2 regions of the Enterobacter asburiae genome follow, and region 1 is predicted to be linked to the other one. Evidence: predicted binding sites of a transcription regulator. Region 1 holds the regulator's gene; the other holds the start of a gene.
The links. Region 1 encodes sigma-54, which starts transcription at its own class of promoters, with help from an activator protein. Its sites were predicted from a motif close to GTTGGCACANNTTTCGCTNT; they were not measured.
Positions count from the first base shown of each region.

Region 2: the regulator sigma-54 is predicted to act here: its motif matches at 7,935-7,954, upstream of glnK (P-II family nitrogen regulator).

Region 1 is NZ_CP011863.1:4,047,750-4,058,462, forward strand. It holds gene arcB (aerobic respiration two-component sensor histidine kinase ArcB) at 127-2,460, shown strand; gene elbB (isoprenoid biosynthesis glyoxalase ElbB) at 2,693-3,346, shown strand; gene mtgA (monofunctional biosynthetic peptidoglycan transglycosylase) at 3,343-4,068, shown strand; gene npr (PTS phosphocarrier protein NPr) at 4,108-4,380, opposite strand; gene rapZ (RNase adapter RapZ) at 4,377-5,231, opposite strand; gene ptsN (PTS IIA-like nitrogen regulatory protein PtsN) at 5,277-5,768, opposite strand; gene hpf (ribosome hibernation promoting factor) at 5,851-6,138, opposite strand; gene rpoN (RNA polymerase factor sigma-54) at 6,161-7,594, opposite strand; gene lptB (LPS export ABC transporter ATP-binding protein) at 7,642-8,367, opposite strand; gene lptA (lipopolysaccharide ABC transporter substrate-binding protein LptA) at 8,374-8,928, opposite strand; gene lptC (LPS export ABC transporter periplasmic protein LptC) at 8,897-9,472, opposite strand; gene kdsC (3-deoxy-manno-octulosonate-8-phosphatase KdsC) at 9,469-10,035, opposite strand; gene kdsD (arabinose-5-phosphate isomerase KdsD) at 10,050-10,713, opposite strand, start outside.
Region 2 is NZ_CP011863.1:120,949-131,661, forward strand. It holds gene ACJ69_RS00580 (SgrR family transcriptional regulator) at 1-1,625, opposite strand, end outside; gene cof (HMP-PP phosphatase) at 1,727-2,545, shown strand; gene ACJ69_RS00590 (PLP-dependent cysteine synthase family protein) at 2,586-3,635, opposite strand; gene ACJ69_RS00595 (Lrp/AsnC family transcriptional regulator) at 3,748-4,206, shown strand; gene ACJ69_RS00600 (SmdA family multidrug ABC transporter permease/ATP-binding protein) at 4,237-6,009, shown strand; gene ACJ69_RS00605 (SmdB family multidrug efflux ABC transporter permease/ATP-binding protein) at 6,002-7,783, shown strand; gene glnK (P-II family nitrogen regulator) at 8,005-8,343, shown strand; gene amtB (ammonium transporter AmtB) at 8,379-9,668, shown strand; gene tesB (acyl-CoA thioesterase II) at 9,764-10,624, opposite strand.

The DNA.
Region 1 (10,713 bases):
CCTCGCTTCCGGTTAACCGGGAGCGAGGCTAATCTCCTGTTTCACCCCGCACTTTCTCTCACAACCTTCAACGCCTCGCCCTGAATTTGAGTATTATTGAGCGATAAAGTCGTGAAGGGATCCTCTATGAAGCAAATTCGAATGCTTGCCCAGTATTACGTCGACCTGATGATGAAGCTTGGGCTGGTGCGTTTCTCCATGCTGCTTGCGCTGGCGCTGGTCGTTCTGGCCATTGTTGTGCAAATGGCCGTCACCATGGTTCTGCATGGTCAGGTCGAGAGTATCGACGTCATCCGCTCCATCTTCTTTGGCTTGCTCATTACGCCCTGGGCAGTCTATTTCCTTTCCGTGGTGGTTGAACAGCTGGAAGAGTCCCGTCAGCGTCTGTCAAAACTGGTCGATAAACTGGAAGAGATGCGCGAACGCGACCTGAAGCTCAACGTCCAGCTAAAAGACAACATTGCGCAGCTGAATCAGGAGATCTCCGATCGTGAGAAGGCGGAAGCCGAGCGTCAGGCCACGCTGGAGCAGCTAAAGATCGAAATGAAAGAGCGCGAGGTCACGCAGATCCAGCTTGAGCAGCAATCCTCTTTCCTGCGGTCGTTCCTCGATGCTTCGCCGGACCTGGTGTTTTACCGTAATGAAGATAAAGAGTTTTCCGGCTGTAACCGGGCGATGGAGCTGCTCACCGGGAAAAGCGAGAAGCAGCTGATTAACCTGAAGCCGCAGGACGTTTACTCTGAAGAGGCGGCGGCCAAGGTCATGGAGACGGACGAAAAAGTATTCCGCCATAACGTCTCGCTGACCTATGAACAGTGGCTGGATTACCCGGACGGACGCAAAGCCTGCTTTGAGATCCGTAAGGTGCCCTACTATGACCGCGTGGGGAAACGCCACGGCCTGATGGGCTTTGGCCGCGATATCACCGAGCGTAAGCGCTATCAGGACGCCCTGGAGCGCGCCAGCCGTGATAAGACTACCTTTATCTCCACCATCAGCCACGAGCTGCGTACGCCGCTTAATGGCATTGTCGGGCTGAGCCGTATTCTGCTGGATACCGACCTGACCGCAGAGCAGGAAAAATACCTCAAGACTATCCATGTCTCCGCGGTCACGCTGGGTAATATCTTCAACGATATTATTGATATGGATAAGATGGAGCGCCGTAAAGTTCAGCTTGATAATCAGCCTGTTGATTTCACCAGCTTCCTTGCAGATCTCGAAAACCTGTCCGGCCTGCAGGCGCAGCAGAAGGGACTGCGTTTTATCATGGAGCCAACCCTGCCGCTGCCGCATAAAGTGGTGACTGACGGCACGCGTCTGCGCCAGATCCTGTGGAACCTTATCAGCAACGCGGTGAAATTTACCCAGAAGGGGCAGGTGGCGGTGCGCATCCGCTTTGACGAAGGCGATATGCTGCACTTCGAGGTGGAAGACTCCGGGATGGGTATTCCGCAGGAGGAGCAGGACAAAATTTTCGCGATGTACTACCAGGTGAAGGACAGCAACGGCGGGAAACCGGCTACCGGAACCGGCATTGGCCTGGCGGTCTCTAAGCGGCTGGCGAAGAGTATGGGGGGCGATATCACCGTTGCCAGCCAGCCGGGTAAAGGGTCAACCTTCACGCTGACGGTCCATGCGCCGGCGGTGGCGGAAGAGGTTGAAGACACCTTTGAAAACGACGACATGCCGCTGCCCGCGCTTCACGTCCTGCTGGTGGAAGACATTGAGCTGAACGTAATTGTGGCGCGCTCGGTGCTGGAAAAACTGGGCAACAGCGTTGATGTCGCGATGACCGGTAAGGCCGCGCTGGAGATGTTTAAACCGGGCGAATACGATCTTGTCCTGCTGGATATTCAGCTGCCGGATATGACCGGGCTGGATATCTCGCGTGAGCTGACGCGTCAGTACGCGGCCGACGAACTGCCGCCGCTGGTGGCGCTGACGGCGAACGTGCTGAAAGATAAAAAAGAGTATCTCGATGCCGGTATGGACGATGTACTCAGCAAGCCGCTGGCGGTGCCTGCTCTGACCGCCATGATTAAGAAGTTCTGGGATACCCGTGATGAAGAGGAGAGCACCATGACGTCTGTTGATAGCGCAAAAGCCCAAACGATACTCGATACCGCGATGCTGGAGCAGTACATCGATCTGGTTGGCCCGAAACTGATTACCGATGGTCTGGCGGTGTTCGAAAAAATGATGCCGGGCTATCTGAGCGTGCTGGAATCAAACCTGACCGCCCGGGACCGGAAGGGCATCGTCGAAGAAGGACATAAAATTAAAGGTGCGGCCGGCTCGGTCGGCTTACGCCATCTGCAGCAGTTGGGTCAACAGATTCAGTCGCCTGATTTACCTGCATGGGAAGATAACGTGGGTGATTGGGTTGAAGAGATGAAACAAGAGTGGCAAAACGATGTGGCGGTGCTTAAAGCCTGGGTCGACGCCAGAAAAAAATGACCCCGGCTTAACCGGGGTGCGCGAATACTGCGCCAACACCAGGGAAATCGTGGCTGCGCCTGTTTTATAAAGTTATTTTCGAAAGGGCGCTGCCTGAAAAATTTAGGCCGCACGCAGATAAGATAGCAAATCTTAAATGGTTTGTTACATGAATCAGTGAAATGTGTGAAGCATAGCGTTTTAATCAAAATTATTAATGTGCTTCAGCAAGTTGCAGAAAAGGATTGTCATGATGAAAAAGATTGGTGTCGTGCTGAGCGGATGCGGTGTTTTCGATGGTTCTGAGATACATGAAGCCGTAATCACGCTGCTGGCCCTGGCAAAGCACGGAGCAGAGGTTATTTGTTTTGCGCCAGACAAAAATCAGGCGGATGTGATTAATCATCTGACCGGCGAGCCGATGGCGGAAACCCGTAATGTACTGATTGAAGCCGCGCGTATTGCGCGAGGTGATATCCATCCTCTTATTCAGGCAGACCCTACAGAGCTTGATGCGCTCATTGTGCCGGGTGGGTTTGGCGCGGCCAAAAATCTCAGTACCTTTGCTGCGCAGGGGGCGGAGTGTCAGGTCGATCCTCATTTAAAGGCGCTGTCGCAGGCCATGCATGCGGCTGGAAAACCGCAGGGCTTTATCTGCATCGCGCCGGCAATGCTGCCCAGGATTTTTGATTTCCCGCTGCGTCTGACTATCGGGACGGATATTGATACCGCAGAGATCGTCGAGGAAATGGGGGGCGAACACGTTCCGTGCCCGGTTGATGACATTGTAGTTGATGAAGATAACAAAATTGTCACCACCCCGGCGTATATGCTGGCGAATAATATCGCTGAGGCGGCCTCAGGCATTGAAAAGCTGGTGGCACGCGTGCTGGTGCTGACTGAATGAGGCGTAAATTTGCCGCAGGCGCAGGGGTGAAACGTTTTCTCTTGCGCATCGTACTTGTGCTGGCTGTATTCTGGGGAGGCGGGCTGGCTTTATTCAGCATTATGCCGGTTCCGTTCTCTGCCGTTATGGTTGAGCGCCAGCTTAGCGCGTGGTTCAGCGGCGATTTCAGCTACGTTGCCCACTCTGACTGGGTGAGCATGGACGAGATCTCCCCGTTCATGGGGCTGGCGGTCATCGCGGCGGAGGACCAGAAATTCCCGGAGCACTGGGGGTTCGACGTTGCGGCCATTGAGAAGGCGCTAGCCCATAACGAACGCCATGAAAACCGCGTGCGCGGTGCGTCAACCTTGTCGCAGCAGACGGCCAAAAATCTGTTTCTGTGGGATAGTCGAAGCTGGGTGCGAAAAGGGCTGGAAGCGGGGTTGACCCTGGGGATGGAAACGGTCTGGAGCAAAAAACGCATTCTGACCGTCTATCTGAACGTCGCTGAGTTTGGCGACGGTATATTTGGCGTGGAAGCTGCCGCACAGCGGTATTTCAATAAGCCAGCCAGCCGTCTGAGCATGTCAGAAGCGGCGCTATTGGCCGCTGTGTTACCGAACCCCATCCGCTTTAAGGCCAGTGCCCCATCAGGGTACGTGCGAAGCCGTCAGGCGTGGATTATGCGCCAGATGAATCAGCTGGGTGGAGAGGGGTTTATGCAGCGTAATAATCTTATGTAGAGCGGGTAAGCGCAGCGCTACCCGCCTGAATAGCAGACCTTAATCTTCGTCGAACCCTGCGTTAAACAGGGCAATCACCGCCGCCAGAGCTTCCTCTTCCTGAGGACCGGTGGCTTCTACCTCAATCTGGCGCCCTTTGGCGGAATCCAGCATCAGCAGCGCAATCACGCTGTTCGCCTCCGCTTCGGTACCTTCGTCATTCCGCAGCAGAACCTCTGCATCGAAACCCTGCATCAGCTCAAACAGCTTCATCGCCGGGCGTGCATGCATACCCAGCTTGTTGGTGATCTCAACGGTTTGTTTTACGGTCATGTTTTACGTTTTTCCAGCGTGCGATGACGGGACTGAACGTTCTTCCCGCGCGAGCGGAAATAGTCGGCCAGCTGTTCGGCGATGTAAACCGAACGATGTTTACCGCCGGTACAGCCAATCGCCACCGTCAGGTAGCTACGATTGTTTGTCTCCAGCATAGGTAACCATAGCTCAAGGTAGCTTCGCGTCTGGTAGATAAAATTGTGTACTTCTGTGTGCCGGTCGAGGAACGCCGCGACGGGTTTATCCAGGCCGGTCATTGGACGCAGCTTCGGATCCCAGTGCGGGTTCGGCAGGAAGCGCACGTCGAAAACGTAGTCCGCATCGATTGGAATACCGTGCTTAAAGCCGAAGGATTCGAACACCATCGTCAGTTCGCGCTCGCGTTTACCCAACAGCCGGGTACGCAGCATTTCCGCCAGCTCGTGAACGGACATCTCAGAGGTGTCGACAATCAGGTCGGCACGAGAACGCAGCGGCTCCAGCAGGTCGCTCTCTTCATCGATAGCGCTCTCCAGAGAGAGGTTCTTGCTGGATAGCGGGTGCAAGCGACGGGTATCGCTGTAGCGGCGGATTAGCGTATTGCGGTCTGCGTCGAGGAACAGCAGCTGAGGCGAGAACGCGTCAGGCAGGTTGCTCATGGCCTGTTCGAAGATCTCTGGCGATTCAGGCATGTTACGAACGTCGATACTGACGGCGGCAGAGGTTTGTCTCTCCGCCAGCGTGCGGGCCAGGTCGGGTAACAACACGACCGGCAGGTTATCGACGCAGTAAAAACCCATGTCTTCCAGCGCGCGCAGAGCAACGGATTTCCCCGACCCTGAACGGCCACTGACAATCATCAGCACCATGTTCCGTTTCTCCTCAGGACAACAGATGTGAAGGCCATCTCCTGGTTATGCATCATCCTGATTGCCTTCTGCTTCAGTGATAATTTGATAGAGCTCTTCATCACTTTGGGCCGAGCGCAGTCGACGGCAAATGGTTTTATCGGCCAGACGTTTTGCGACCAGCGACAGCGTATGCAGATGGGTTTTCGTCTGGTCGGCAGGCACCAGCAGCGCGAAGAGGAGATCGACAGGCTGGTTATCAATGGCATCGAAGGCGATGGGTGTTTCAAGCTGCACAAACACACCCACGGCACGCAGGGTATCCTCTTCCAGTTTGCCGTGCGGGATCGCGATGCCGTTGCCGATACCGGTACTGCCCATTTTTTCACGGGTCAGAATCGCTTCGAATACCACCTGCGGCGGCAAGCCCAGCTGTTTTGCAGCCAGTTCACTGATGATCTCCAGCGCACGTTTTTTGCTCTGGCAGTGAACCGCACTGCGGGTACATTCCTGGTTAAGGACATTGCTCAGTTGAAGAGCGGAATCGTTGTTCATCATAATTTCACCTAAGCGCTAACTGTACAAATGGCCTGTTGTGTTTCACAACAGGCCGTCCTGCACCCGTTAACTGCCCGGACAATTAGTGTTGTTTCAGTTTATCTTTATGTTTATTGAGCTGTCGTGCAAGCTTATCAATCAAGCCGTCGATAGCAGCGTACATGTCTTGCCCTTCCGCACTGGCATGCAGTTCACCCCCGTTAACATGCAGGGTGGCATCCGAGATATGAGTCACTTTCTCCACTTTCAACACAATATAGACCTGATTGATCCTTTCGAAATACTGCTCGAGTTTTGCAAACTTCGCGTTCACAAAGTCGCGTAAAGCCTCAGTAATTTCGACGTTTTGTCCAGTGATGTTGAGCTGCATAGTGTCTTCCTTATCGGTTGTGTCAAACCAGCTGTTTACGCTGGTTGGACGGCGGAATGGATAAAGACTCTCGATACTTCGCAACAGTACGACGTGCCACCATAATACCCTGATCGGACAGCATGGTGGTTAACTTACTGTCGCTTAGTGGCTTCGCGGGGTTCTCCGCGGCGATCAACTTCTTCACCAGGGCACGAATAGCCGTTGACGACGCTTCGCCGCCGCCCTCGGTATTCACATGGCTGGAGAAGAAATACTTAAGCTCAAATATACCGCGTGGACTATGCAGATACTTCTGCGTGGTGACACGGGAAATGGTTGATTCATGCATCTCGACGGCCTGGGCGATATCCGCCAGTACCATCGGTTTCATGTACTCTTCGCCCTGCTCAAAGAACGCCTGCTGCTGTTCGACAATACAGCGGCTGACGCGTAGCAGCGTATCATTTCGGCTCTCCAGACTTTTGATCAACCATCGCGCTTCCTGAAGATTGCTACGAATATATTGATTGTCGGAGTCGTTACGCGCGCTGGTGCACATGGAGGCATACTGCTGGTTGATTTGCAGGCGAGGGATGCTGTCTGAGTTCAGTTCAACGACCCAGCGGTCATTGTGTTTTCTGACCAGCACGTCCGGGATGACGTACTCGGGCTCGCTGGTCTGGATCGACTGTCCCGGGCGCGGATCGAGCGACTGGATCAGATTCACCGCTTCTTTCAGCACCTCTTCCTTCAGGCGCGTGACGCGCATCAGGGAGCGGAAATCGTGGTTGGCCAGCAGATCCAGATGATCGCTAATAATTAAGCGCGCCTCGTCGATCCATGGCGTCTCTTTGCTGAACTGAGATAGCTGGATCAGCAGGCAGTCGCGCAGATCTTTTGCGGCCACGCCTACCGGATCGAAACGCTGGATGCGCTTCAGTACGGCTTCGACTTCCTCAAGCTCAATCTCGTCGTCGCCCATGCTTTCCAGGATATCGTCCAGCGTGACGGTCAAATAGCCGGTGTCGTCAACGGCATCGACAATTGAGGTGGCAATCGCGCGGTCGGTATCGGAGAAGGGGGTGAGTTCCACCTGCCACATCAGGTAATCCTGCAGCGACTGGGTGGTCTCTCCCTGATAGACCGGTAGCTCATCATCCTGGTAGTCTGCACGCGTACCGGAAGGAGTTCCGGCGGTGTAGATTTCATCCCAGCTGGCATCCAGCGGTAGCTCGTCGGGCATCTCTTTTTGTTCGAGTGCATCCGCGGTGTCGAGCGCTTCTGTATCCTGTGACTGCTGAGTATCTACCTCGTCATGAAGATCGGTTTGTTCCAGCAGGGGGTTGCTGTCCAGCGCCTGCTGGAGCTCCTGCTGAAGTTCTAACGTGGACAGTTGCAACAGGCGAATTGCCTGCTGTAGCTGCGGCGTCATTGCCAGTTGTTGGCTGAGCCTTAATTGCAAACCTTGCTTCATGTTCAGAGCATTTTTCTCCGGTTCGGCGTTACGTTACCTCTACCCTATCAGAGTCTGAAGTCTTCCCCAAGATAGACGCGCTTAACATGATCGTCTTCGAGGATCTGCTGCGGCGTACCGTGGGCGATCAGATTGCCCTGGCTCACAATATACGCGCGTTCACACACGGCCAGCGTTTCACGGACGTTGTGGTCGGTGATCAGTACGCCAAGCCCGCTGTCACGCAGGTGTTCAATGATACGTTTAATGTCGATAACCGAGATCGGGTCAACGCCCGCAAACGGTTCATCCAGAAGGATAAATTTCGGGTTTGCGGCCAGCGCACGCGCAATCTCAACGCGGCGGCGTTCACCCCCGGAGAGTGCCTGACCGAGGCTGTCGCGCAGATGCTCAATATGGAACTCTTCCATCAGCTCGTTGGCACGATCCTGACGCTGTTCGCTGGTCAGATCGTTACGAATTTGCAGGACCGCCATCAGGTTATCGTAAACGCTGAGACGACGGAAAATGGAGGCTTCCTGCGGCAGGTAGCCGATTCCGCGACGCGCGCGCGCGTGCAGCGGCAGAAGGCTGATGTCTTCATCGTCAATGATAATGTTGCCGGCATCACGCGGCACAATGCCAACGACCATGTAGAAGGTGGTGGTTTTACCCGCACCGTTAGGGCCAAGCAGCCCTACAATTTCGCCGGAGTTGACGGTCAGACTGACATCTTCTACGACACGGCGGCCCTTGTAGGCCTTCGCGAGATTTTTTGCAGTTAATGTTGCCATAACGAATTAGTTACTCTTCTTCTGTGCCGGGGCCTGGCCTTTGCCTTTGTCCTGCAGCTGCGACGGAACCAGTACGGTTGTGACGCGTTTGCCTTTCTCGCTGGAGGCCTGCATTTTTTGCTCTTTCACCAGATAGGTGATCTGGTCGCCGGTGATGTTGCTGTCCAGCTGTTCCAGATACGCATTTCCGGTCAGGATGACCAGGTCCTTCGCCAGCTCGTAGTGCATGTGCGAGGCGTGGCCTTTCACCGGCTTGCCGTTGTCCTGCATCTGGTAGAAGGTTGCCGGGTTGCCGTAACCATCAATGATCTCTTTGCCCTGCTCGCCACCCGGACGGGTCACGACCACTTTGTCGGCGTTAATTTTGATGGTGCCCTGAGTCATGACGACGTTACCAGTGAAGGTGACGACGTTGCCCTGCATATCGAGAGACTGGGTATCAGACTCGATATGGATCGGTTGGTCGGTATCGCCCGTTACAGCAAGCGCGGGGAGACTGGTCGCCAGCATCGCGCTGGCGATAATTACTTTAAGGCTGAGTTTGTTTGTTTTGAATTTCATAGGAGGTTCTAACCTTTTCAATCAGCTCGGCGTTCTTGCTGCGTAAGTTCCCGCGCATTCTCAAACCGCTGGAATTAAATGTTGTGCCATACAGTGTGACCAGATCCTGCGAGGTCACGTCCTGGGTTACCAGGTTAATCTGGGCATTATCCGTCGTAATTTTTCTCAGTTGCGAGTCAGCGGTCAGGGCGTTGACTTCAACGTGACCATACAGATAAAGCATACGGTCATTTGTCAGTTTTGCCCGATCTGACTTAATTGACCACGTCGGCACTTTGTCCTTATCAAATGTGGTCATGACAGGCTGGGTAAACCACGAAATACCGTCATCTGAAAAATATTCAACATGCTGGGCAATCAGGCGATAGTTCAGCGCGCCTTCCGGGCTGTAGACCACGGTGTCGCTGTGATCGCTTTTATAGGTTGGATCGTTATTGTTGACCACTTCCGTTTGCGTATCGTCGCGATCGGCAAGGTTCACGCCAATCAATACCAGTGCGACAAGCGAAAGCAAAATGATAATCCAGCGTCTGGTTTTACTCATATCGATTGCCCTTTGGCCTCATCAAGCTTGCCCTGCGCCAGCAAAAGCAGATCGCAGACTTCACGTACGGCACCGCGGCCTCCGTTGATGTGGGTAACGTAGTCAGCGCGCGGGATCAGCAGCGGATGCGCATCGGCAACGGCGATGCTCAGCCCGACTTCAGCCATCACGGGCCAGTCAATCAGATCGTCCCCGACGTAGGCCACGTTTTCCGGCGCGATAGCCAGTTTACCCAGTAAATCCTTAAACGCCGCCATCTTATCGGATTGACCCTGATACAGATGGGTAATTCCTAAGGTTTCACAGCGGTCTTCTACCAGTTTAGCTTTTCGCCCGGTGATGATAGCCACCTCAATACCGGAAGTGAGCGCACAGCGGATGCCGTAGCCGTCGCGAACGTTAAACGCTTTCAGCTCTTCACCATTATTGCCCATGTAAATCAGGCCATCGGAAAGTACGCCATCCACGTCCAGGATGAGCAGACGAATGTTTTCCGCCTTCGCCATCATCTGGGTGCTGACCGGTCCATAACAGGTTGCAAGGGATGCACCCGCATTACTCATTGTCTTATCCTTCATTACACTACGCCTGCGCGCAGCAGATCATGCATATGTACCACACCCAGCAACTGGTCGCCATCGGCAACCATCACTGAGGTAATGTGACGGGACTGCATCAGGTTCAGCACATCCACTGCCAGCGTTCCCGGACGCACGCGGATACCGCCCGGCGTCATCACATCGGCAATGCCGAGCGTGCGGACATCTACACCCATGTCGAACACGCGACGCAGGTCGCCATCGGTGAAGATCCCCTGAATTTTCATCAGATCGTCGCACACGACCGTCATACCCAGATTCTTACGGGTGATTTCCAGCAGCGCATCACGCAGGGAGGCTTCTTTACTGACGTGAGGGATCTCGTCCCCGGTGTGCATAATATCGTTTACCCGAAGCAGAAGCTTGCGCCCCAGCGCGCCGCCCGGGTGGGAAAGCGCGAAATCCTCCGGCGTAAAACCGCGGGCTTCGAGCAGCGCGACGGCAAGCGCATCACCCATGACCAGCGCTGCGGTGGTGCTGGACGTCGGCGCCAGGCCGAGCGGACAGGCCTCCTTGGGCACTTTCACGCACAGGTGAATATCGGCCGCCCGCGCCATGCTACTTTCCGGACGGCTGGTCATGCAAATAAGCGGCACCTGCAGTCGCTTCAGTACCGGGATCAGCGCCAGAATTTCATTGGAC
Region 2 (10,713 bases), 790 kb from region 1:
CCAGGCGGAGCACTAATTTGGTATTGATAATTAAAGAGTGGCGTCAGCACCGCACTCTCCATTAGCCGGTTGAAGATGGCTTGCAGCCCCGCGTGTCTATCCCGAGCCTCGGCCTGAGTCTGTACCGCATCCAGCGTGGCTTGCAGATGAGCGTAAGCCGGAGCGCTAAGAACGTGCGGCCAGAGGGCATCGCAGCGCAGCCACTGTTCAAGCGTATATTCCGGCGCTTCGCCAATTAGCCTGTCCCCCATCATGATGTCTGCATCGGCAAGCTCCAGGCATCCGTCCCACGTCTTGGCGTCGTGAAAGATGACGGTCAGTTCACACCCCTGTAGCGCCAGGTATGCCTTCAACTGGCTGGCCATGGTGTGAAGCTCAACAGGGAGATGGTAAACCAGCGTCAACGCCTCAGGGAGGGTTACGTCCGATAGATCAGGCCATTCGGGGATTGTCCAGTCGGGAAGCAGTTCCTGGGTGGGCGTGATGAGCCCTTCGTTTAGCGGAAGTGTGTGGAGAAGCCTGGAGAGATGAATGATATTGATAAGCCGTTTTGCCTGGATCTCACTCAGGCGCGCGCTCTGTTTTAGCGTGAGGTAACAGAACCCCAGGCTGGTGCTGCTGCTTACCAGCCGCAGACTTTCCAGCTCGTCAGCCTCGCCGATCGCGATTTGCACCGGGTGGCGACAGCTGGTGCCCAGGCTGTAATCAAAAAGCTGGGGAGTGATCCAGTATTCGATGGCTTTGAGCAGCGGATGGCTCAGATGATACTGCTCATGGCTTTCCAGACGAACCAGGTCGGGCTCAAAGCCGGCCAGCCGAAACGGGCCACTGCCAACCGCAGGATGGTCGGGATGCGCCAGACGGCTACAGTAGGTTGCCAGCCTGTGCGGCAGCCAGTAGTCCGGTTGATGCAGCGTAAACGTCAGACACTGTGGATGCGTTGTTTCAATGCATAAGACGCTCTGAAACAGAGTGCGCAGGGCAGGAAGCGTCAACAGCGCTGTCAGACTTCGCTGGAGTTGCGCCGTTTCTATTTTATCGCCGTTATGCCAGTGCAGGGTGGAGCGAATGTAGAAATGCCAGCGCAGGCCGTCATCAGAGACATCCCAGTGATGCGCCAGATCGCCCGCGGGTTCACTGCTGTTACCGTTAAAACGCGTCAGGCCTGAGAAGACCTGTCCCGCCAGATGCTGCTCTGCCCGGCCCGGTAAAAACCCCGGCTGAAACGGCTCCAGCGAGCGATAGTAGGGAATGCGCAGCGTCGGCGTGTCGTTTTGCCACTGCCCGCCCAAAAAAGGATGCAGTAATGACCGCAGCGCTTCAGGGGCAAGCTGGGCCAGTTCCAGCGCGTTATGCTGCTGCCCGCTTTTCAGCGCCTCTTCCATCATCGCATTGCGCAGTGACTCCGGGGCGACATGGAACGTTAGCTCACCGCGCTTACCGCGGCCAGACTGCGCTCGCCAGCTGAGCCAGCCCGCCTCCTGAGCCTGGCGCAGCAGGGTTCGGACATGCCGCTCGCTGCAAAAACAGCGGGCGGCAAGCTCGCTGATGGTGACCTGTTGCGTTGCACCCAGGGAAGGCTGCCAGAGGCGGTGATACTGGTTGAGTCGATTGAGCTGGCGCATAAGAAACCCGGAACAATAATTATCATCTATTCACTATTACTTCCGTATATCTCACACGATACTGATGCACAAGTTAACCGCATCACATTTCGGGAGTAATCATGGCTCGGCTCGCTGCATTTGATATGGACGGTACGCTGTTAATGCCGGATCACCGTTTAGGGGAAAAAACCCTGAACACGCTGAAGCGCCTGCACGAGCGTAATGTCACCCTGACGTTTGCCACCGGACGTCATGTGCTGGAGATGCGCCATTTGCTGGGGGCGTTTTCCCTCGACGCCTTTCTGATCACCGGCAACGGGACGCGAATTCACTCCGTAGAAGGCGATGTGCTGCACCGACAGGATCTCAACCCGGAAGTGGCGGATATCGTGCTGCACAGCACCTGGGACACGCAGGCCAGTATCCACGTCTTTAACGATCGGGGCTGGTTTACCGGAAGCGAAATCCCGGAATTATTGCACGCGCATGTTTACAGCGGCTTTAAATACCAGCTTATCGATCTGCGTCGGATCCCCGCCCATGCGGTAACTAAGATCTGCTTCTGCGGCGATCACGACGATCTGTGCCGCTTAAGGATTCAACTGAATGAGGCGCTGGGCGACCGGGCGCACCTGACCTTCTCGGCGGTGGATTGTCTGGAAGTGCTGCCGGTGGGCTGTAACAAAGGCTCCGCTCTGGCGGTGCTGAGCGACCACCTGGGCTTAACGCTGCAGGAGTGTATGGCGTTTGGTGACGCCATGAACGACCGCGAAATGCTGGGTAGCGTAGGTCGCGGTCTGATCATGGGGAATGCGATGGCGCAGCTGAAAGCAGAACTTCCCCATCTGCCGGTTATTGGCCACTGCCGCAATGAAGCAGTGTCCCATTTTTTGACACATTGGCTGGACAACAACAACCTCCCGTATTCCCCCGAATAGTGAGACCCTTCCAGCAAGCCAGACTTAGGTCTGGCTTTTTTTATTTCACAAGCTGTGCAATCTGCGCTTTCCACGGGGCGATATCGCCGATGTTGGCCTGCACCCACTCCGCGTTGTAGTAGGTATCGAGATAACGCTCGCCGCTGTCGCACAGCAGCGTGACGATGGAGCCGGTGCGGCCCTCTTCGCGCATACGGGCGGCAAGCTGCAGTGCGCCCCACATATTGGTGCCCGTCGATGCACCCACTTTGCGCCCCAGCTGCGTTTCCAGCCAGTGCGCCGTTGCCACGCTTGCAGCATCCGGCACGCGCATCATCTCATCCACGACGTCGGGGATGAAAGAGGGCTCCACGCGCGGGCGGCCAATCCCTTCAATTTTACTGCCTACCGGGCTGCGCAGACCGGCATCGCGGTTTTGCCAGTAGTCGAGGAACACGGAGTTCTGCGGGTCAACCACCATCAGTTGGGTATCGTAGCCCTGACAGCGGATATAGCGTCCAATCGTGGCTGACGTGCCGCCGGTACCGGCGCTCATGACGATATAGGACGGAACCGGATGCGGTTCGTGGGTCATCTGGCGGAAAATACTGTCGGCAATGTTGTTATTGCCGCGCCAGTCCGTCGCGCGCTCGGCGAAGGTGAACTGGTCCATATAGTGGCCGTTCAGCTCACGGGCCAGCATTTCAGAGGCGGCGTAGATTTCGCAGGCGCTTTCCACAAAGTGGCAGTGACCGCCGTAAAATTCGATCTGCTCGATTTTGCGTTTTGCGGTGCAGGACGGCATCACCGCGATAAACGGCAGGCCCAGCAGGCGGGCAAAATAGGCTTCGGACACCGCCGTTGAACCGGATGAAGATTCTATGATGGTGGTGCCTTCTTTGATCCAGCCGTTACATAAACCGTATAAAAACAGCGAGCGCGCCAGGCGATGCTTCAGGCTACCGGTGGGATGGGTGCTTTCATCTTTCAGATAGAGCTGAATGCCGTCAAATCCGGGCAGGGAAAGGCGAATCAGGTGCGTATCCGCCGAGCGCTGATAGTCGGCATTGATTTCGCTGATCGCATGTTTAACCCAGGTGCTATTCATCATCGTTATCCGTTTGTCATTTTGTGCCTAGGATAGCGAAAAGCACAGAAAAAATTGTTGCTATCTGGCCTTTAAAATAGAATGAAGAGAGAAAAATTTTCTCTGTGAGGTGGGTATGCTAGATAAAATTGACCGCAAGCTCCTTTCATTGCTGCAAAATGACTGTACCCTCTCTTTGCAGGCGCTGGCAGATGCCGTTAATCTGACCACCACCCCGTGCTGGAAGCGCCTAAAGAAGCTGGAAGATGACGGCATTCTTCTGGGGCGCGTCGCGCTGTTAGATCCCGAAAAACTGGGGCTTGGGCTGACGGCATTTGTGCTGATAAAAACCCAGCATCACAGCAGCGAGTGGTATTGCCGCTTCGTTACTCAGGTGTCTGAGATGCCCGAGGTGCTCGGTTTCTGGCGTATGGCCGGAGAGTATGATTACCTGATGCGCGTCCAGGTGGCCGACATGAAGCGCTATGATGATTTCTACAAGCGGCTGGTGAACAGCGTACCGGGTTTGTCGGACGTCACCTCAAGCTTCGCCATGGAACAGATTAAATACACCACAGCATTACCTATTGAATAACTTCGTAAAATACCTTCAGGAACAAACCGCGTGCGATTATTTGCCCAACTAAGCTGGTACTTTCGTCGGGAGTGGCAACGCTACCTCGGCGCAGTATTCCTGCTTATTATCATTGCCATCCTGCAGCTGATCCCGCCGAAAGTGGTGGGGTACGTCGTGGATGGCGTCACCGAACAGCATTACACCACCGCACGGGTGTTGATGTGGGTCGGCACGCTGGTGCTGACGGCCGTCATTGTTTATCTGCTGCGCTACGTCTGGCGCGTGCTGCTGTTTGGCGCGTCCTATCAGCTGGCCGTTGAGCTGCGTGAAGATTTTTACCGCCAGCTGAGCCGACAGCATCCCGAATTTTATCTGCGTCATCGCACCGGGGATCTCATCGCCCGCGCGACAAACGACGTCGATCGCGTGGTCTTTGCCGCCGGGGAAGGGGTGCTGACGCTGGTGGACTCGCTGGTGATGGGCTGTGCGGTGCTGATCGTGATGTCCACGCAGATCAGCTGGCAGCTGACCCTGCTCGCTCTGCTGCCGATGCCGATCATGGCGCTGGCGATCAATCGCTATGGCGAACAGCTGCACGAGCGCTTTAAGCTGGCGCAGGCGGCGTTTTCATCTCTGAACGATCGCACCCAGGAGAGCATGACCAGCATCCGCATGATCAAAGCGTTTGGTCTGGAAGACCGGCAGTCTGCGCTGTTTGCCGCCGATGCGGCAGACACGGGGGCGAAAAACATGCGCGTCGCGCGTATCGACGCCCGTTTTGACCCGACGATTTATATCGCAATCGGCATGGCAAATATGCTGGCCATTGGCGGCGGAAGCTGGATGGTGGTGCAGGGCACGCTTACCCTGGGGCAATTGACCAGCTTTGCGATGTATCTGGGTCTCATGATCTGGCCGATGCTGGCGCTGGCCTGGATGTTTAACATCGTGGAGCGCGGCAGCGCCGCCTACAGCCGCATTCGCGCCATGCTGGCCGAAGCGCCGGTGGTCATCGACGGTAGCGAGGCCGTACCGGAAGGGCGCGGCGTCATGACCGTCGACGTCCGCAAGTTTGTCTATCCGCATACGGAGCATCCGGTGCTGGAGAACGTCAGCTTTACCCTGCAGCCAGGGCAAATGCTGGGCATCTGCGGCCCGACGGGATCCGGCAAAAGTACCGTGCTCTCTCTGCTTCAGCGCCACTTTGACGTCACCGAGGGCGATATCCGCTTCCACGATATTCCCCTGACCAGACTGCTGCTGGACGAGTGGCGCGGTCGCCTGGCGGTCGTCAGCCAGACGCCGTTTTTATTTTCGGACACGGTGGCAAACAACATTGCCCTCGGACGTCCTGCGGCAACGCAGGACGAGATTGAACATGTGGCGCGTTTGGCCAGCGTACATGATGACATTTTGCGTCTGCCGCAGGGCTACGAAACGGAAGTCGGGGAGCGCGGCGTCATGCTGTCCGGCGGGCAAAAGCAGCGTATCTCGATTGCCCGCGCGCTGCTGCTGAACGCTGAAATTCTGATCCTGGATGATGCGCTTTCCGCCGTGGACGGCCGTACCGAGCATCAGATCCTGCATAACCTGCGCCAGTGGGGCGACGGACGCACGGTGATAATCAGCGCCCACCGTTTGTCGGCGCTCACCGAAGCCAGCGAAATTGTGGTCTTACAGCACGGGCACATTGCCCAGCGCGGGCAGCATGAAACGCTTGCCGAGCAGCCGGGCTGGTATCGCGATATTTACCGCTATCAACAGCTTGAGGCGGCGCTGGACGATACACCGGAGCAGAATGAGGAGGCCGCCAATGCGTAAGATTGGAACGATGTGGCCGACGCTCAAACGTCTGCTGGCCTACGGCTCGCCGTGGCGTAAACCGCTCTCCGTGGCCGTGCTTTTACTCTGGATTGCGGCGATTGCTGAAGTGAGCGGTCCGCTGCTCATCAGCTATTTTATCGACAACATGGTCGCCAAAAGCTATCTGCCGCTGGGGCTGGTGGCGGGCTTAGGCGTGGCCTACGTTGGCCTTCAGCTGACGGCAGCAGGGCTGCACTATGCGCAGTCGCTGCTGTTTAACCGTGCAGCCGTGGGCGTTGTTCAGCAGCTGCGTACGGATGTGATGGACGCGGCGCTTCGCCAGCCGCTCAGCGAATTTGATATCCAGCCGGTCGGGCAGGTGATTTCACGCGTGACCAACGATACCGAGGTGATCCGCGATCTGTACGTCACCGTGGTGGCAACCGTACTGCGCAGCGCGGCGCTGATTGGCGCGATGCTGGTGGCGATGTTCAGCCTCGACTGGCGCATGGCGCTGGTGGCGATCACCATTTTCCCGGCGGTGCTGATTGTCATGGTCATTTACCAGCGCTACAGCACGCCGATTGTGCGTCGGGTGCGCGCGTATCTGGCCGACATCAACGATGGCTTCAACGAAGTGATCAACGGCATGAGCGTCATCCAGCAGTTCCGCCAGCAGGCGCGCTTTGGCGAACGCATGGGTGAAGCCAGCCGTTCGCACTACATGGCGCGCATGCAGACGCTGCGCCTCGACGGTTTCCTGCTGCGTCCGCTGCTCAGCCTTTTCTCTGCGCTGGTGCTTTGCGGGCTGCTGATGCTCTTCGGGCTAAGCTCAAACGGTACGATTGAAGTGGGCGTGCTGTACGCCTTTATCAGCTATCTCGGGCGTCTTAACGAGCCGTTGATCGAGCTCACCACCCAGCAATCGATGCTGCAGCAGGCGGTAGTTGCCGGTGAACGCGTGTTTGAGCTGATGGACAGGCCGCGCCAGGCCTACGGCAATGACGAGCGGCCTCTGCAAAGCGGGAGTATCGCCTTTGATAACGTCTCGTTTGCCTATCGCGAAGACCGGCTGGTGCTGCAGGACATCACGCTTGACGTTCCGTCGCGCGGTTTCGTGGCGCTGGTGGGGCATACCGGCAGCGGTAAGAGCACGCTTGCCAGCCTGTTGATGGGCTATTACCCGGTCACGCACGGCGAAATCCGCCTCGACGGGCGCCCGCTCGCGTCTCTCAGCCACACCGTGTTGCGTAAAGGCGTCGCGATGGTGCAGCAGGATCCGGTCGTGCTGGCCGATACCTTCTACGCCAACGTGACCCTGGGGCGAGACTACTCCCAGGAGCAGGTGTGGGACGTGCTGGAGAAAGTGCAGCTGGCAGAGCTGGCGCGCGGGTTTAGCGATGGGATCAATACCAAACTGGGCGAGCAGGGGAACAATCTCTCCGTCGGGCAAAAGCAGCTCCTGGCGCTGGCGCGGGTGCTGATTGAAACGCCGCAGATTCTGATTCTGGATGAAGCCACGGCCAGTATTGACTCCGGCACCGAGCAGGCCATCCAGCAGGCGCTGGCCGCGGTACGCGACCATACCACGCTGGTGGTGATTGCCCACCGTCTTTCCACCATCGTCGAGGCCGATACCATTCTGGTGCTACATCGCGGACAGGCCGTTGAACGCGGTACGCACCGTGAACTGCTGGAAGCAAAAGAGCGCTACTGGCAGATGTACCAGCTGCAGCTGGCGGGCGAAGAGCTGGCGGCCAGCGTACGTGATGAAGAGTCGCTTAGCGCCTGATGCACTAAAATGAGGCGTCGCGCTAACAGTCATTCCTGTTGGTGCAAAACTGAAACGCACCCTGCACCGGCATGGTGCGTTTTTTTTCACCTGCGCGTTTAACAGAACCGTGTAACGCTCATCGCACCGTTGTTCCCCCCTCGTTTTCATTTCTGGCACACCCCTTGCAATACCTTCTGCGTAAGCTACGGCCATTACCGAATTCTGACTGGAGGGGATCTATGAAGCTGGTTACGGTTGTAATCAAACCATTCAAACTCGAAGACGTGCGTGAAGCGTTGTCTTCAATGGGTATTCAGGGACTGACTGTCACCGAAGTGAAAGGCTTTGGTCGTCAGAAGGGTCATGCCGAGCTTTATCGCGGGGCGGAATACAGCGTTAACTTCCTGCCAAAAGTAAAAATTGATGTCGCGATTGCTGACGATCAGCTTGATGAAGTCATTGATGTCATTAGCAAAGCGGCCTATACCGGCAAAATTGGCGACGGCAAAATTTTCGTTGCCGAACTGCAGCGCGTCATTCGCATTCGTACCGGCGAATCTGACGAAGCGGCTCTGTAAGTAACTCCTGGCACACAGTGATAGGGATCGAGAAAATGAAGATAGCAACACTCAAAACGGGTCTGGGTTCGCTGGCACTGCTGCCGGGCCTGGCGCTGGCTGCTACCCCTGCGGTGGTCGACAAAGCCGATAACGCCTTTATGATGATCAGCACCGCGCTGGTGCTGTTCATGTCAATTCCGGGCATTGCGCTGTTCTACGGCGGCCTGATCCGTGGCAAAAACGTTCTCTCCATGCTGACGCAGGTTGCCGTGACGTTCGCACTGGTCTGCGTGCTGTGGGTGGTTTACGGTTACTCGCTGGCGTTCGGCACGGGCAATGCGTTCTTTGGTAACTTCGACTGGGTGATGCTGAAAAATATTGAGCTGACCGCGCTGATGGGCAGTTTCTATCAGTACATTCACGTTGCGTTCCAGGGCTCCTTCGCCTGTATTACCGTCGGGCTGATTGTGGGCGCGCTCGCCGAGCGTATTCGTTTCTCTGCCGTGCTGATCTTCGTGGTGGTCTGGATGACGCTCTCCTATGTGCCGATTGCGCATATGGTCTGGGGTGGCGGTCTGCTGGCAACGCACGGCGCGCTGGACTTCGCGGGCGGTACCGTTGTACACATCAACGCCGCGGTAGCGGGTCTGGTGGGTGCCTACCTGATTGGCAAACGTGTGGGCTTCGGTAAAGAAGCGTTCAAACCGCACAACCTGCCGATGGTGTTTACCGGTACGGCTATCCTCTACTTTGGCTGGTTTGGCTTCAACGCCGGCTCGGCAAGTGCAGCAAACGAAATCGCCGCGCTGGCCTTCGTGAACACCGTTGTGGCCACGGCGGGTGCAATCCTCTCCTGGGTGTTTGGCGAGTGGGCGGTACGCGGTAAACCGTCACTGCTGGGTGCCTGTTCGGGTGCCATTGCCGGTCTGGTTGGCATTACGCCAGCGTGTGGTTATGTCGGCGTAGGCGGCGCGCTGCTGGTCGGCCTGGTGTCTGGTCTGGCGGGTCTGTGGGGCGTGACCGCACTGAAACGTGTGCTGCGCCTTGACGACCCATGCGATGTGTTTGGCGTGCACGGCGTGTGCGGCATCGTCGGCTGTATCATGACCGGTATCTTTGCTGCCAAATCGCTCGGTGGCGTGGGCTACGCAGAAGGCGTGACCATGGTTCATCAGGTGCTTGTGCAGCTGGAAAGTATTGCTATCACCGTTGTCTGGTCTGCCGTAGTCGCTTTCATTGGCTATAAGCTGGCGGATATGACGGTTGGTCTGCGCGTACCGGAAGAGCAGGAGCGCGAAGGTCTGGACGTCAACAGCCACGGCGAGAATGCGTATAACGCATAATAAACAGCAAAACGGCAACTTCGGTTGCCGTTTTTAATGTGTATTCCCTCTCCCGGAGGGAGAGGGGCAGGGTGAGGGCATCAGGCCGTACACAATCACCCGCGATTACGCATTACCCCTTCCTGCACCGTAGAAGCGACCAGCACGCCGTCCTGAGTATAAAACTCCCCGCGCACAAACCCGCGCGCGCTTGACGCTGACGTACTCTCCACGCTGTAAAGCAGCCACTCATTCATGTTGAACGGACGGTGGAACCACATGGAGTGATCGATCGTCGCGACCTGCATCCCTTTTTCAAGGAACCCGACGCCGTGCGGCTGCAGCGCCACCGGCAGGAAGTTGAAATCTGACGCATACCCCAGCAGGTACTGATGCACGCGGAAATCTTCCGGCACGGTCCCGTTAGCCCGGATCCAGACCTGGCGCTTCGGTTCGGCGGGGTGGCCTTTCATCGGGTTGTGGAACTCAACCGGGCGGATCTCCAGCGGCTTATCGCAGAGAAACTTCTCTTTGACCTGCGGCGGAAGCAGATGCGCCAGCGCGCGAGCGATATCGGTCTCTGATTTTAGATCGTCTGGCGCGGGTGCTGACGGCATCACTTTTTGATGCTCGTAGCCCGGTTCCGGCGCCTGGAAAGAGGCGGTCATGTAAAAGATCGGCTTGCCGCTCTGAATGGCCGCAACGCGGCGAGCGCTGAAGCTGTTGCCGTCTCTCAGGACTTCCACGTCATACACAATCGGTTTTGCGCTATCGCCAGGGCGTAAGAAATAGCTGTGGAATGAATGCACCAGACGGTCTGCCGGGACAGTCTCCTTTGCTGCGTACAGTGCCTGTCCGACGACTTGCCCCCCGAAAACCTGACGTAAGCCGAGATCTTCGCTCTGTCCGCGAAAGAGTCCTTCCTCAATTTTTTCCAGATTTAGTAACGTCAGCAGATTGTTCAGTGCCTGACTCATAGTTGTCCTCAATAAACGCCGTAGCGAAAGATAGGCAGAGTATAACGCAGAAATGAAAGTGGTCCGATGGGTAGAATAATCTGAATATC